Regions from separate parts of the Paenibacillus allorhizoplanae genome, predicted to be linked through region 2. Evidence: a T-box and tRNA genes for the amino acid it is inferred to sense, from the RefSeq annotation. Region 2 holds a T-box; the other holds one or more tRNA genes.
What was found. The T-box of region 2 lies ahead of ileS (isoleucine--tRNA ligase). A T-box ahead of a tRNA ligase gene usually reads a tRNA of that ligase, here a tRNA-Ile.
Positions count from the first base shown of each region.

Region 1: it has a tRNA-Ile gene. The T-box ahead of ileS (isoleucine--tRNA ligase) is inferred to sense a tRNA for this amino acid. The anticodon was not compared.

Region 1 covers NZ_CAKMMW010000006.1:142,595-150,122, forward strand. The annotation lists gene L6I86_RS12810 (dipeptidase) at 1-1,072, opposite strand, end outside; gene L6I86_RS12815 (hypothetical protein) at 1,300-1,464, shown strand; tRNA gene L6I86_RS12820 (tRNA-Met) at 1,554-1,630, shown strand; tRNA gene L6I86_RS12825 (tRNA-Ile) at 1,641-1,714, shown strand; gene L6I86_RS35900 (DUF7010 family protein) at 1,852-2,157, opposite strand; gene L6I86_RS12835 (hypothetical protein) at 2,300-3,553, shown strand; gene L6I86_RS12840 (ABC transporter ATP-binding protein) at 3,614-4,339, shown strand; gene L6I86_RS12845 (ABC transporter permease) at 4,326-5,078, shown strand; gene L6I86_RS12850 (sensor histidine kinase) at 5,091-6,515, shown strand; gene L6I86_RS12855 (response regulator transcription factor) at 6,534-7,229, shown strand; gene L6I86_RS12860 (DUF2277 domain-containing protein) at 7,353-7,528, shown strand, end outside.
Region 2 covers NZ_CAKMMW010000029.1:92,842-100,369, forward strand. The annotation lists gene L6I86_RS31070 (hypothetical protein) at 1-1,307, opposite strand, end outside; gene L6I86_RS31075 (AraC family transcriptional regulator) at 1,424-2,266, shown strand; gene ileS (isoleucine--tRNA ligase) at 2,308-5,388, opposite strand; T-box leader at 5,471-5,727, opposite strand; gene L6I86_RS31085 (glycoside hydrolase family 130 protein) at 5,782-6,783, opposite strand; gene L6I86_RS31090 (helix-turn-helix transcriptional regulator) at 6,892-7,528, shown strand, end outside.

The sequences.
Region 1 (7,528 bases), on a different contig from region 2:
TAACTGACACGCCAGGAAGAGGTTGAGCATGAATATGGGCTTCGACCAGATCCATGATTTCCTCAGGGACCTGCGCTGCGACGAGGCGACATGCAATTTTGGCAGTAGCGCGATTTGGAATGATGGGTTTAATTCCCTCGCCCTGGAAGCCGCCACTGACTGACGTGATTTCAAGCGTAGGACGGGATGTCGTTTGTTCGTAAAAGGAGAATCCTTTCTCCCCATAAAGCTCTGTGACGTTCAAATTCGTGCGAACCTTGTTTTCATCCGGCTCCACTTTCTTGAAGGCTTCGCGTTCTTTGTCCGAAAGTTCGATAACACGGTCGTAGAACCCTTGTACGGTTACACGGCCATTCTCGTCATGAAAGGAGCTTAATAGCTTAGTCATTGCGTGAATCGGGTTCTGTACCGCACCGCCGAATAGACCAGAATGCAGATCACTATTCGCGCCATCGATTGTGATTTCGAATCCCGCTAAGCCGCGAAGTCCATACATAAGTGCTGGTTTACCAGGACCGTGCATCTGCGTGTCGGAGAGTACGATGGAATCAGCTTGCAATTTAGCTGCATGCTCTTCAACAAAGGCAGGGAGATTCTTACTAGCAATTTCCTCTTCACCCTCGATGCAGAATTTAACATTAACCGGAAGCGAGCCCTGTGTCTGTAGAAAAGCTTCAACGACCTTCACATAAAGCAACAGTTGGCCTTTGTCATCCGTACTTCCACGACCGAACAACTTATTATCACGGATTACGGGTTCAAAAGGAGGCGTTTCCCACAACTCTAATGGCTCGGCAGGTTGTACATCATAATGTCCATAAATAAGCACTGTCGGTTTGCCAGGAGCATGTAACCAATCCGCGTAAACCACTGGGTGGCCTTTCGTTGGCATAATTTCAATGTTTTCAAGTCCAGCCTTTTGTAAAGATTGAGCCGTCCACTCGGCGCATTTCTGCATATCCGGTTGATGCTGGGCAACTGCACTTATACTTGGGATCCGCAAAAAAGCCATGAGTTCCTCTATGTGTTTTTCCCTATGCGTTTGTAAGTAACTTTTGATTGATTCGATCATGGATGTTTTCTCCTTTTTTCTCACTGCCAAATTGTCTACATCACTTAACTTCCCCAAAAACAGGGAAAATCCTGCTATGCTTGTAAACCGTCACATTTTATTTGTCATATGGTCAAATAGAACGACTTTTCCTATAATTGAGATCGTCTTTGGACAATACTGCTAATAAGAGATCCTTTATATGGATAAGCTAAATGTAACGATCTGACTACAATGGAGGGATACGCATGAACTGGATATATTGGGCGAAATTATACGATTCGAAGTTTCAAGCAGGTGTTTTAGCGAAACGTATGGAAGAAGATTGGTGGATCTATGGGTATGAGTGCCCGCAGGAAGTTGAGGTTTATAAGTCGAAGAAAGGACGCTTTGGCGTCAGATACAATACATAAACGAATTAATTATGCATAAAATTAACGCTTGACTAAGCCATCTCCGTTGGTGTATATTTATTTTTGTCGCTGTTGAGCGGCATACATGACGCGGGGTGGAGCAGCTCGGTAGCTCGTCGGGCTCATAACCCGAAGGCCGCAGGTTCAAATCCTGCCCCCGCAACCAAATTTCATTAGGGCCTATAGCTCAGTTGGTTAGAGCGGTCGGCTCATAACCGATTGGTCGGGGGTTCGAGTCCCTCTGGGCCCATAGTACGGAAACCCTTTGTATATAAGGGTTTTTATTTATTTTAGCGACGAAAACAAGCCTCTCGTTCTCATCAATGCTGATGGGAATGAGGGGCTTGTGTGCGTTTATGCACGCTAGTGCGCACAGTGCTGTAATAATTATTGTTTCAGCTTTTTAAGCATGGTCATCCAGATTCTCAACCCAGTCACCCAGAGCGTCACAGCTGAGCCAAACCCGATAAACGTAGACATCGCAACAAGAGATACATCGCCGATCGTGGCGTTAATGGGTAAAAATAACGAAATAATGCCTAGCATACACATTACAATACCCGTACTAAAATAGAATTTTTCTTGAAACAATGATGCTAAAGGAAAAAAATGAATGCCAACTATGATTGCCATGACAGGGAAAAAGACTTCAAAATGATGGAGTGTATTACAAATGACGCTTGCAAGAAAGATTGCAACACCTTCCTTTCTACGCTGTTACGAAAAGAGTTAATACTTTGTTAATAATCCATTTAGATGGATTCAATAAGCGTATACTAAAATAACTAGTAAGGAAACGTTTCCCGCAAATTGTTTTAAAAAAGGAGAAAGAGAAATGAAACTTAGCAAAAAATCAATTACAGTACTTTCATTTACAGTAGGAGCCTGTTTATTCGTATCTACGGCATTCGCTGATGCGCTGCTTGGCTCCGGTTATGACAGGTTGAAGGATTCAGTCAAAAATACGGCGTCTGTGATGGAAAATGGTCTTAACAACTATACGGTCGAGACGATGTATACATTGAAAGATAATAATCAAATTTTACTACAATCGTCCAATTTCATGAAAATGGATACAGTAAATCAAGTCAAAGAGGATAACGAAGTAACGAAAAACGCCAAAGGTGAAACGACTTCCAGATATTCCTATGCCGACAAGACTCAAACGATTGACAAAAACGAATTGGACAATACATATTATGTATTTGATCATTCGGCGGAAGTGAACCAAAACCGTAAAGGTCCAGCCGATTTCCATAACCCTTTTAAAGAAAAGGGAGCCACGGAGGTTGAGAAAATCGTTGACGCTGTCGTTGGTTCTTTGAAAGACTATGTACAAGTTGAGGAAGGAGCAAATGGAGGTAAAGTGTTCTCGGGCAGTTTGTCAGAGTCACAAGTGCCGGCCATTGTGAATGCAGTCTCCTCCTTCGGTATCAAGCAAATGCTGGATAATGAAAGAGATTTACCAGCTATAGAGAGCGATATTTTCGTGAAAAAGGTAGTAGGTACGGCAAATGAGAGTAAAGATGGGTATCTAGAAAATCTGACGGGTGAGATCACGCTGTCAGGAAAAGATAAAAATGGGGTTCAGCATGACTTAAACCTCAATGTTATGTTGAAGCTGTCTGAGATTGGCAGTACGAAGATTACTAAGCCTGATCTAACTACAGCCAAGGTTGAGAAGGTTAGTCGTTCTGGTGGATTCAGCTCTAAATATGTGGGAACCTATCAAAACGATATTATTATGGACAAAGACGGTAAGTTCGTGAAGATCGGTGACCGAACAGTTAAAATCACAAGTGTAGATGGCGACAAAGTAACAGGTACGTATTCCGAAACCGTAAAACCTGGTTTTGAGAGCGAGTATCCAAGCAAGGATGTATTTAATTTCGAATACAATCTGTCGACATCCCCAACGTTTACTTATACAGATTCGAAGGGTGAACAGAAGCAAGGGATGATTCATCCAAGCATGGCAGGTAAGATTTATTTTGAAATGAATCTAGAGATAAGCGATAAAAATGCTTACAAACAAAGTAACAGCATGAAGCCTTTCTATGATGGAGAATTTAATCGCGTATTTGAATAGAAATGATTCTCAGGAGGCTGCGGATAGCGGCTTCCTGAGATTTTTTAGGGAGATGATGAATTGACAATCAAGGCGATTGAAATAACGGGCTTAACCAAGTCATTTACGAATGGCCGAGGAATCAGCGATTTGAATTTAGAGGTAGATCAAGGTGATATATTCGGTTTCCTTGGACCTAATGGTGCGGGCAAAACGACAGCTATGAAGATGATTACAGGACTCATGAAGCCAGATCGAGGCGATGTGAAGATTTTCGGAGCGAGCGTGGCAGAAGACTATGTTAACGCAATGAAATATGTAGGCTGTATTATTGAAACAGCGGAATCGTATCCTTATTTGACGGCAAATGAGAATTTGAGACTGTTTGCAAGATTTTATCCTGAAATCGATCAGCGTAGAATTGATGAATGTCTTGAAATTACAGGGATGCTGAAATATAAAAATGAGAAATCACAAAAATTTTCGCTCGGGATGAAACAAAGGCTGGGGATAGCGGCGGCGATTCTATCGAAGCCGAAACTGTTAATTTTGGACGAGCCTTTAAATGGACTGGATGTGGAAGGGATGCTGGAGATGAGGAAGTTGATCAAACAGCTTTCCCTGGAAGGCACGACTTTCTTTATATCCAGCCATTTGATTCACGATGTGGAATTAACGTGTTCGAGAATCGGGATTATTTACGGAGGCAAGCTGGTTAATGTAGAATATACCCAACATATTCTGTCATTTTATTCGTCGCTTGAGAATTATTTTGTTAGTGAGGTGGACAGGAATGGTAGGGTTTAAAGCTGCATTTATGAATGAATCCGTGAAGCTGCTTAAAAAGAAAAAAATTATGGCAGCCGCGATATTATCCATTCTTGCCGTCATGATCGGTCAAATTGCTGTAACGACGATAAAACATGGTCTTGGATTAAGAGTTGTAGGGAGTGTTGAATTCCCTATAGCCGTACTGTCGTTTGTTACGTATACACTACTACCGTTATTTGCAGTATTTGTAGCGATCGATATGTTTAATGGTGAGTCCTCATCGAATACGATGAAAATCACTCTTTTAAGACCAGTATCTAGATTCGGCGTGTTTACCGCTAAGGTTTTGAATTTAGCACTCTTTATTGCTGGTAATCTTTTATTTATTATGGTTCTATCGCTGTTAGCTGGGTTTATATTCAATCCTTCGTCCGCCAGTTTCATTGGAATCGTAAAAGTGCTGGTGTCATATGGCTTAACTTTCTTTCCTGTATTTGTGTTTGCGCTTATCGTCGTGCTGCTATCCAATCTCATTCAGGGAGGACTAGCCGTATTTTTCCTGTCCATTCTTGTATTCATTGGATTTAATTTTCTGGGCATTGTATTCTCATCCTATTCCAGTTTTTTTATCACGTCGATGTTTGACTGGTATACCCTTTGGATATCTGAATCCATCAATGTCTTCAAAATAAGCCGCCAGATTCTAATTATTTTTGGTTGTGGTATCATGTTATTTACGACGGGGTATTACTTGTTTGACAGGAAGGATATATAGAAAGGAATCTACATGCACTTAACGAAACGTTTTTTCACGATGAATACGCTGGCTGTGCTGCTTTCCATTGGTTTAACGATCTTGGCTGTCATTATTTTTATTGCTACGTATACGAAAGTTTTGGGCCGCGAAGCAGGTATAGAGCAGTTTCAACGAGCGTTTGAGGTTCGTGCAGCTATCAGTGAGATTAAAAGAGAAGCACTGACCATAGGGTTCGAGGGACTCCTGGATAAGAAGTATCAACAAGAGCTCGTTGATCGCGTGAACGTTTTGGATGCCAGTGCGATCCTTTTCGTTAATAGAGAGGTAATGTTCGCCACGCAACATTTTAATAAGATTGATATCGAGAAAAGCCTGATGCTATCCAGTGAGTCTAGTCATAATGAGATCGAGCTTGATGGTAAGACGTATCTGTTTAACCGAGCGGATTTCAAACTCACATCTGGCGATTCGGGTATTCTGCTGCTGCTGGCACCAATCAAAGTAAATACAAAGGTATATTGGATGCTTGGCATCTTCACGATTAGTTTTTTTACAGTTGTTTTTTTGCTAATGAATATATGGATTTCCTATAAGTTCTCACGTCGTATTATTATTCCGATCTCCAGATTAAAGGATGCTGCGGTCAAAATTAGGGAAGGCGATCTAAGTGGCGAGATTTCCGAGGATGGCGAGGGCGAAATTCGGGAATTAGGGATAACTTTGGAGTTAATGAGGATCAAATTGAAGGAATCTGTTTATTTACAGCAAAAATATGATGATAATCGAAAGTTTCTAATTTCAAGTATTTCACATGACTTAAAGACACCTGTGACTTCCATTAAAGGCTATATTGAAGGTATTATAGACGGCGTAGCTAAGACGCCTGAGAAAATGGAGGAATATCTGGAAACAGCCCGATCCAAAGCTATTATGGTTAATGCGATGATTGATGATCTTCTATTATATTCGAAACTCGATTTAAATCAGCTTCCTTACCATTTTGAGAAGAGCGATTTGGCCAGTTATTTTGAGGATTGTGTGGCAGATCATAAATATGAATGTGAAAAGGCGAATGTAGCCATCGCATTAATTAATGAGTTAAAAGAGCCTGTCAAAGTATTGATAGATGGCGAAAGATTAAAGAGGGTCGTGCAAAACATCATTGATAATGCCATGACGTATGCCGGAAAAGCGAATGGCAAGATTGACATTATACTCAGGGAAACTAGAACATCTGCGATTATTGAAATTAAAGATAATGGAAATGGCATACCCGAGGACAAGCTTCCTTTTATATTTGAACGATTTTATCAGGTAGATCCGTCAAGAAAGAATGGAAGTGGACTGGGTCTAGCTATAGCTAAGCAAATTATTGAAGGGCACGACGGGAAAATATGGGCCAAGAGCGCTGTAGGTGAGGGAACCGGGATTATGATTTCTCTTAAAAAGTTCTAAATAGGTTTGGAGGTTATGATGAAAAGAATTTTGATTGTTGAAGATGACCAGAGCATTGCCAATTTGCAAAGAGATTATCTGGAGTTAAGCGGTTATTCAGTTAAGATGGTAAACAACGGCACAGATGGTCTGACAGCGCTCAAGGAAGAAGCATTTGAGCTTGTTATCTTAGATATCATGCTGCCCGATATAGATGGATTTGAAGTGTTAAAAACCATACGAGAGCATGATGATATTCCCGTGCTCCTGGTATCGGCGAGAGCAGAAGAAATTTATAAAGTCAATGGATTAGGCCTCGGTGCGGACGATTATATAACAAAGCCATTCAGTTCGGGGGAGCTTGTGGCTCGGGTAAGTGCTCATCTGAAAAAGTTCGAGCGGATGAAGGAGCGGTTTGGTAAAGGCATGGAAGGGAGCTCAATCCAGATTAGGGGGCTTGAGCTTCAGAAGGATGCCAGACGTGTATTTGTGAACGGAAATGAAGTTGTCCTGGCTCAAAAGGAATTTGACCTTCTACTGTTTCTTGTCCAATATCCGAATCGGGTATTTGGCAAGGAAGAGTTATTCGAGCGGATCTGGGGAATGGATGCGATGAGTGACGCCTCTACGGTAACGGTTCATATTGCCAGGATCAGAGAGAAAATCGAGGAGACCCCTTCTAAACCTCAGTACATAGGAACAGTATGGGGATCTGGATATAGATTTATGGTATAGACCAATTGAAGGCCAGCTGCTGGGTGTACGCGATCTTGAAAAAACACATGCCATCTATTATATTGAGAACAGTGAACAGTGTATGTAATGGATAAAGGGATGCCTAGCCCGAAGGAGTACGATATGTGCCGAAATATTAAACCACTTTTCAACTATGAACCGGTCGTGACAGAAGATGAAGTTCGGGCAGCGTCCCTGCAATTTGTGCGCAAGATCTCAGGTTTTACAGAGCCTTCTAAAGTGAATGAAGCAGCATTCCAGTTGGCTGTACAAGAGGTAGCTTTGGCAGCACAGAAGCT
Region 2 (7,528 bases):
GTACCTTTATATGTAAGAATGGCATGGCCCTCTTCTTCCTGATAATCTATCTCTTCGAAAGTTAGCGGCACAAGTTGTCCATCAATGATGTAATACGGATATATTCCCGCGCGGATTTGATTGCCACTCCACCGATAACCATCCATAATGGGCAAATTATTAAACTGAAGTTGGTTGCCTGTACAAACCTCATCCAAGTATCGCTCATGGTAATTTTCACTGAAGAGGTGCATATCCCTAATCCAGAACCGATTGTTCTCCGTGTAAACGTTGATACGATAATATTTGCTGTTGTACCAGACTGATGTGTGCCCTTCTCCCATGAAATCTGTAAAGGCAGCAACAACAGAAGCTGGCGTTTCTTGGTAAGTTTCCTTAAACCAGCATCCGGTTTCGCCAAGTGTTTCTACCTCAAGTTTGCCTTCTTCTTGTAGCTTTTCCAGCTGTTCAAACTGATAGTTCAACCCTTGACTCATCTTCTCCCACCCAAAACTGTTTTCTTGTCCAACCTGTGTGTATCCGAACGAAAGACAGTTTCCACTGAAATTTTCTTTCAAATACCAGTCTGTCCATGCGTTTACGCCACCACCCAGTTCATGATAGACGGGCTCAAGCGTGATGACAGGCTGATGAGCAGGGGCACCCGTTTCTAGGTTCAAGCCAACATCGTATTGGTGAATTGGATCGGAACCCAGCATACGCAGGATTGGAATGTTAATCTGTTGTTCGGAGGTTTGTGCTGGACTGAAATAGTTGTTACGACTAGGATAATATCCTTGATTATAATAGCCTCCCCACAAATTATATCCATCTGTTCCCCACTGATCCTTACAAATACATAAGGCGTCAATGTCATATTTTTCAGCCAAATAATGGATCGTGTGGGCATCAAGTGTCCATGAACCAATGGACTTAGGGTAACGATGAAATAACGAATAAAAGTCATTCATTAGGATATCTATCATTCGCTCACGCTGTTCCCGTGTATATCCAACAGTAAACCCGCAATGTGCATGCCAATCCCACGCATAACGACCTTTCCAAGGGATTCCTGCTTTTGTAACGAGCGGTTCAACTACTTCTAGCCATAGCCCAAGCTCTATGTGATCCGTGTTTACACCATCGAACAGTGCTGTAAATACGGGGTTAATCAAGGCATCATATTGAAATAAAAAGGTTCCTTTCAGCTCATGTTTCTTGAGTAGCTTAATTTGTTCCTGCACAGGTTTAACTAAATTAATATCTTTGCCCGGCCTCGGCTCAACAGCACGAATAAAGTTAATAATGTTGACAATTTGCCTTTTCAAAAGAAACCCTTCTCTCTTCAAATGTGTGATTGATATAATTCATCATATACCTTACACTGCTTTCTAGGGAGTAAGATTCCAACTACAAATGTGGACAAATCAACGGGAGTGAAGTTGTGAAGCAACAAGCTTATTATCGTAACATTCAAGATAATGACAATGATTACGCCGTTACGGATACCTATCTCATTGTAAACTGTGCCGGTTGCCAGGTTATGCAAAAACACTATGTGGCCAATTCTGTTCGAAATGATTATTTCTTATTGTATATGGTGAAAGGGAGTATTAGCGTACAAGCTGGAAAAGTTTCAGCGATCATGACACCAGGAGAATGTATCATTTTCACACCTCATATTCCGTTCTACTTTGAACGTGTTGAGCATACCGAATTGGTGTATGTATGGGTGCATTTTTCTGGAAATGCGGCAGCAGAAGTGTTGAAATCATGTGGATTATCAACGGGGTTGATTCTGCAAGCCCCCAGTATCGATCATGTCGTCGAGAAATTTCAGATGATATTTCAAACATTTTCACATAGGGACTCCTTTTTACAATTGGATGCGATCCCCAACCTAATTTCATTGCTGGCACTAATCGGACGTAAAGTACAGCAATCCAAATCACCTTTGTCTACCCATCGCAATCGAATGGAAAAATCTTTACAATACATCCACGAACATTTTCATTCTCAATTAACACTACAGCAACTGGCTGACATGGAACATCTGAGTATCAGTCATTATCGGACCGTCTTTACTGAAATCTTGGGAGTCTCCCCTTATGAATATATTCTTCTTCAAAGAATGAATCGTGCCTGCGACTTGTTACGCCATTCCCTTCTAAGCTGTGCGGAAATAGCAGAAATGATCGGTTATGAGGATCAGCGCTATTTCAGTCGATTATTTAAAATCAAAATGGGTATGACGCCACAGTTCTATAAGAGTCGTAAACAAGAATAAAGCAGGCGCCGCTGGCGTCCTGCCTTACTCTTACTTTCTTTTTACACGATTAGCAAACTGAACTTGCTCTCTCCATACGAAACGGTCTCCATATTGGGCTCTGAAGCATACCGAACACTCTTCAGTAACACATGTTCTTGTAGAACATGGTCAAACCGTACTAATGCAGTTTGTAATGGTGCGTCTACATCTAGAACAAGATCGACGCGTTTTTCGATCGGGAGCCCTATTTTTTTACGATAATCTTGAATAGCTCGAATAACCTCTCTAACCATGCCTTCCTGTTCTAACTCTTCCGTCATAGTTGTGTTTAAGGCAACGGTCATTTGGTATTCTGAAGCCGAAGCGTATCCTTCATTCGCTTGTTTCTCGATAAGTAAATCCTCTAGCCGAATGTGCAGGACTTCCTCATCGATCTTCATATCCAGGAAGCCGTTCTCTATGACTGCTTTAGCTTCTAGAGCAGATAACTGCTTCAACTGGGCTTGCACGGGTCCCACTAATTTCCCGAACTTCTTGCCAGCTGCTTTCAAGTTTAACTTAAAAGTGAACCGAACGAAGCTGACATCGCTAGATACGATTTGGATCGATTTCACATTGATCTCATCTTGGATGATGTCTTCGAATCCTCCAATGTTACACGCACTGTCAAACGAAACGTATAACTCCGACAGCGGCATCCGTGTTTTGATCCCTGTTTCATTCCGTATATTGCGAGCTAATTCCACGATTTGCCTCACGGTTTCCATCTTTTTCTCTAACGATACATCGTGTAACGTTTCATCCATTGTCGGATAATCGGTCAGATGTACACTTCCCTTGCCTCCCAAATTCGCATATAAATCATCTGCAAGGAATGGCGTATAAGGAGCAATCATTTGTGATAGTGTTAGCAGAACATGACGTAAGGTTTGATAAGCTGCAATTTTATCTTCGATCCATTCGCTTCCCCAGAACCGATCTCGTGAACGTCTGATATACCAATTGCTAAGTTCATCTACGAAAGCTTCCATTTGTTTCGCGGGATTCAAGAAATCGTTGATTTCTAATCCTTTTACTACATTGTGCAAGGTGCTGTTTAATCGAGATAAAATCCATCGATCCAACACATTTACGGAGTTTATTTGCGGATAATCAGCTGGGTGATACTGATCAATTTGTGCATACAACGCATAGAAGGCATGTGTGTTATTGATCGTGTCAATGACTTTGGATTTTGCCTCGGCGACAATTTGCTTAGAGAACCTCTTACTGCTCCAAGGTGCGCTGTCGGATAACAATGCCCATCGGAATGCATCGGTGCCAAATTCGTTAATGATTTCCCAAGGATCAATCCCGTTACCCTTGCTCTTTGACATTTTTTGGCCATTTTCATCCAGAACATGCCCAGTTGAGACTACAGATTTATAAGGGATTTGCCCATTATATAGGGTAGAAACCGCCAACAAGCTGAAAAACCAGCCGCGCGTCTGATCAATCCCCTCGCAGATCATATCCGCGGGGTACTGCTCTTGGAACAGTTCCTTGTGTTCAAATGGCTGATGATACTGGGCAAATGGCATGGAGCCGCTATCGAACCAGACGTCAATGACTTCCGAGGTTCTATGCATAGTACCGCCGCAAGCGCAGCGCAGCTTTACTTGATCCACGTAAGGCTTATGCAGCTCAAGGCTTTCCTCGATCGGATCTATTGATTTATCACGAAGATCCTTATGGCTGTGTGGTGCATATTCTGTGTTGCAGCCTTCGCAGATCCATACATTGAGTGGCGTTCCCCAATAGCGATTCCTGCTGATATTCCAATCAACGAGTTCTTCTAAGAATTTACCAAATCGGCCTTCTCTCAGGTGGGAAGGATACCAAGTGATTTTACTGTTGTTTGCGATCAACTGATCTTTAATAGCCGTTGTTTGGATGAACCAACTCTCCGTCGCGTAATAGAGAAGCGGCGATTTACAACGCCAGCAGAATGGATAGCTATGCTCATATCGCTCCTTGGTAAACAACAGACCACGCTCAGCTAAGTTTTTAACGATATCGATATCACAATCCTTAACAAAACGACCGGCAAAATCGGAGATTTGATCGAAGTAACGACCTCTCGCATCAACAACATTCACGAAATCCAATTCATGCTGGCGTACTGTTCGGTAATCGTCTTCCCCATGAGCTGGCGCAATATGGACAATCCCCGTCCCACTAGTGTCGCTAACATAGTCCGCGTCTACGACGGTATGTCCTTTCGTTACTTGTAAATAATTAAACGGTGCCACGTAAGGAGTTCCCACAAATTCAGAACCTTTATGCGTGGATAGGAGCTCATACTCCCCTTTCATAACGCTATCGACAAGGTTGCTTGCTACAATGTAGACTTCGCCATGCTGTTTAACTTTGACATAATCGACATCTTTATTTACAGCTAAAGCGACATTGGCAGGCAACGTCCATGGTGTAGTCGTCCATGCAAGAAAATGTTCATCTGCGATCTTGCTTGTGAATTTCACAGTGGCACTCAAATCTTTCACATCTTCATAACCTTGGGCAACTTCATGTGAGCTAAGTGTCGTTTGACAATCCGGGCAGTACGGGCTTACGCGATGACCTTTGTACAGATGCCCTTTCGCATGAATCGTGGATAAAATGTGCCAAACACTTTCGATATAATCATTGGTTAGTGTGACATAAGGGTTCTCCATATCCGTCCAGTAAGCGATCGCTTCGGTCATTTCACGCCACTGCTTCTCATATTCGAAAACGCTGCTCTTACACGCCTCCACGAATTTGGCGACCCCATAGGATTCGATTTCCTGTTTGCCAGAAATACCAAGCTTTTTCTCTACGCCAAGCTCAACAGGAAGCCCATGTGTATCCCAACCTGCTTTGCGTATGACACGGAAGCCTGACATCGTTTTGTAGCGACCGATGAAATCTTTGATTACTCGTCCCAGCACGTGCCCGATATGCGGCTCGCCATTCGCTGTTGGGGGACCTTCATAAAAAACAAAGTTGGGTTTTCCCTCTCTATTTTCAATCGATTTTCGAAATGTGTCATTCTGTTTCCACTGTTCTAGAACACGGAGTTCTCGCGTTCTTGCCTTCTCTTTCACATCCACTTTTCTCATGGGTCTCATCCTCTCATTTCGTCCAACTTCACGTTCGTTCCTTGACGAAAAGGTTCATTGAAAACACAAAAAATCCCGTCCCATAAGGGACGAGATTTCATCTCGCGATACCACCCTAGTTCCGTATAGATTATGACTACCATAATCCTACGACGCCTCTAACTACGTACCATCATACGCATCCTTAGTAACGGCTGGAACCCGGGTCAGCTTACTTACCTACTTCAGCTTTCCTTCTCGGAGAGGATTTTCTATGAAGTCTTGAACATTGGCTCTCAGCGTATGCCAACTCTCTGTGGAACAAGGGCTCCTTATACTCTTTCTCGTCAATGAATTTAATCGAACATTCAGTTAACTTATTCTTACATCTTCATCAGCAAAAGTCAACAGGCGCTATTTATTTCCTTCCAAACATAACTTCACCAAATCATCCACATGTGCAGTTGCCAAACATTCAACGGTATCCGCTGCCCCATAGTAGATTTTCACTTCACCATCATCTTCTAGAATCATACCGCCTGGGAAAATGACATCATTACGGAAGCCTCCATCAGTTTCATAGCTAACTTCTGGCGCTAGTAATGGCTCCTTATAAAGTCCGATAACCTTCTTCGGGTTATCCAAATCAAGCAGCATAATGCCTGCTGTATAACGTTTTTTCCACGTTGGCTCCCAACCATTTTTACCACGGTTTGCATCGATATCAACGGCATGGATCGTCGTTAACCATCCCTTGGACGTACGAATTGGTGGTGCGGCAGGACCAATTTTGTCATTCGCATAAGGCACATGCTCAACACCTAGGACGAGGTCCGTGTCTCCCCAGTATTTGAGATCAGGCGACTGCGAAAGCCAAATATCAAATTGATCTTTCCCACGGCTGTAAACCGGGAAAGGACGCTCCAGACGGACATAATTACCATTAATTTTCTCAGGAAACAATACCATATTCCGGTTGTCTGGTGCTGACATGGACAAAATTTCAAACTTATCAAAGTCATCCGTTACCGCAATCCCGCCTCTAACTCCGTGACGCGTATCTACTGCGAAGCACATGTAAACACGTCCGTCCATCACCGTTAGTCGAGGGTCATATACGCGTGTGATTTCCTCATCATACAGCTTCCAACAAGGTTTCGACTGTACATCCCAATGAATGCCATCTTTGCTGTAGGCAAGGCCTAGATCTGTCGTATGCGAAGGCTCTAACGTTTGATTTTTGACAGAGCCGTGGTCATTACGGAATACCATAATATATTGGCCTTGGAATTTGGTAACTCCAGCATTGAATGTAAGCGCTGTAGGATAGGGCACGGAATCTGCCGTGAGGATTGGGTTGGCTGGATGTCTTGTTATTACAGAACTAGATGTTAATGAACCGATGGTTAATGTCATGAGAGTTCCTCCTTCATTCTTATCTATCAATAGGTTACAATAGGTGTGCGAAGGTTACCTATCAATCCTTGAACAAACCTCTCATTTCTTGAATAGGCAGTGATTCTCATGACATTTCCCATTAATAAGCAATTATCGGATTATCCCAATATCGGAGCATTTCCCTTTCATTTATCCATTAATCGGGTTGATCATCATTTTCCCAGCCATCGTCATGATTTCTTGGAATTCTCTTTGGTTGTTGAAGGCTATGGGTACGAAACCGTTAACGGACAAATGCATCCCATGCAGCCTGGAACCTTCACCCTTCTGCTTCCCTATCAAGTGCACGAAATCACTGCGAACCCCGGAAGTCCGCTCATTCTGTACAACTGTATGTTTGGCTTAGAGCTGCTTGGAGATCCAGCGGAGCGCTTGCTTCTCTCGGATCACAATCCGTTCCTAACTCACTACGACTTGAGTGCTGAACAATCTGAGCTCGTAAGACAGAAACTGCAAGGGATGCTTCGTGAATATGAACAACCCGCTGATATCTGGCAGTCTCTTCTCTTGAAAGGAGAGCTCCAACGTATACTTGCGTTTCTTTACAGGCTCCATCCCAGCGGCTCAGACGCACTGCCGAATGTTTCCGAATTGACGTCCAAAACCGCATTACCTTGGGCCATACTTCGCTATATTCATACTCGCTATCGTGACCCGCTCACGCTGGAGCTGATCGGCGCTCATTTCCATTGTCATCCTTCTA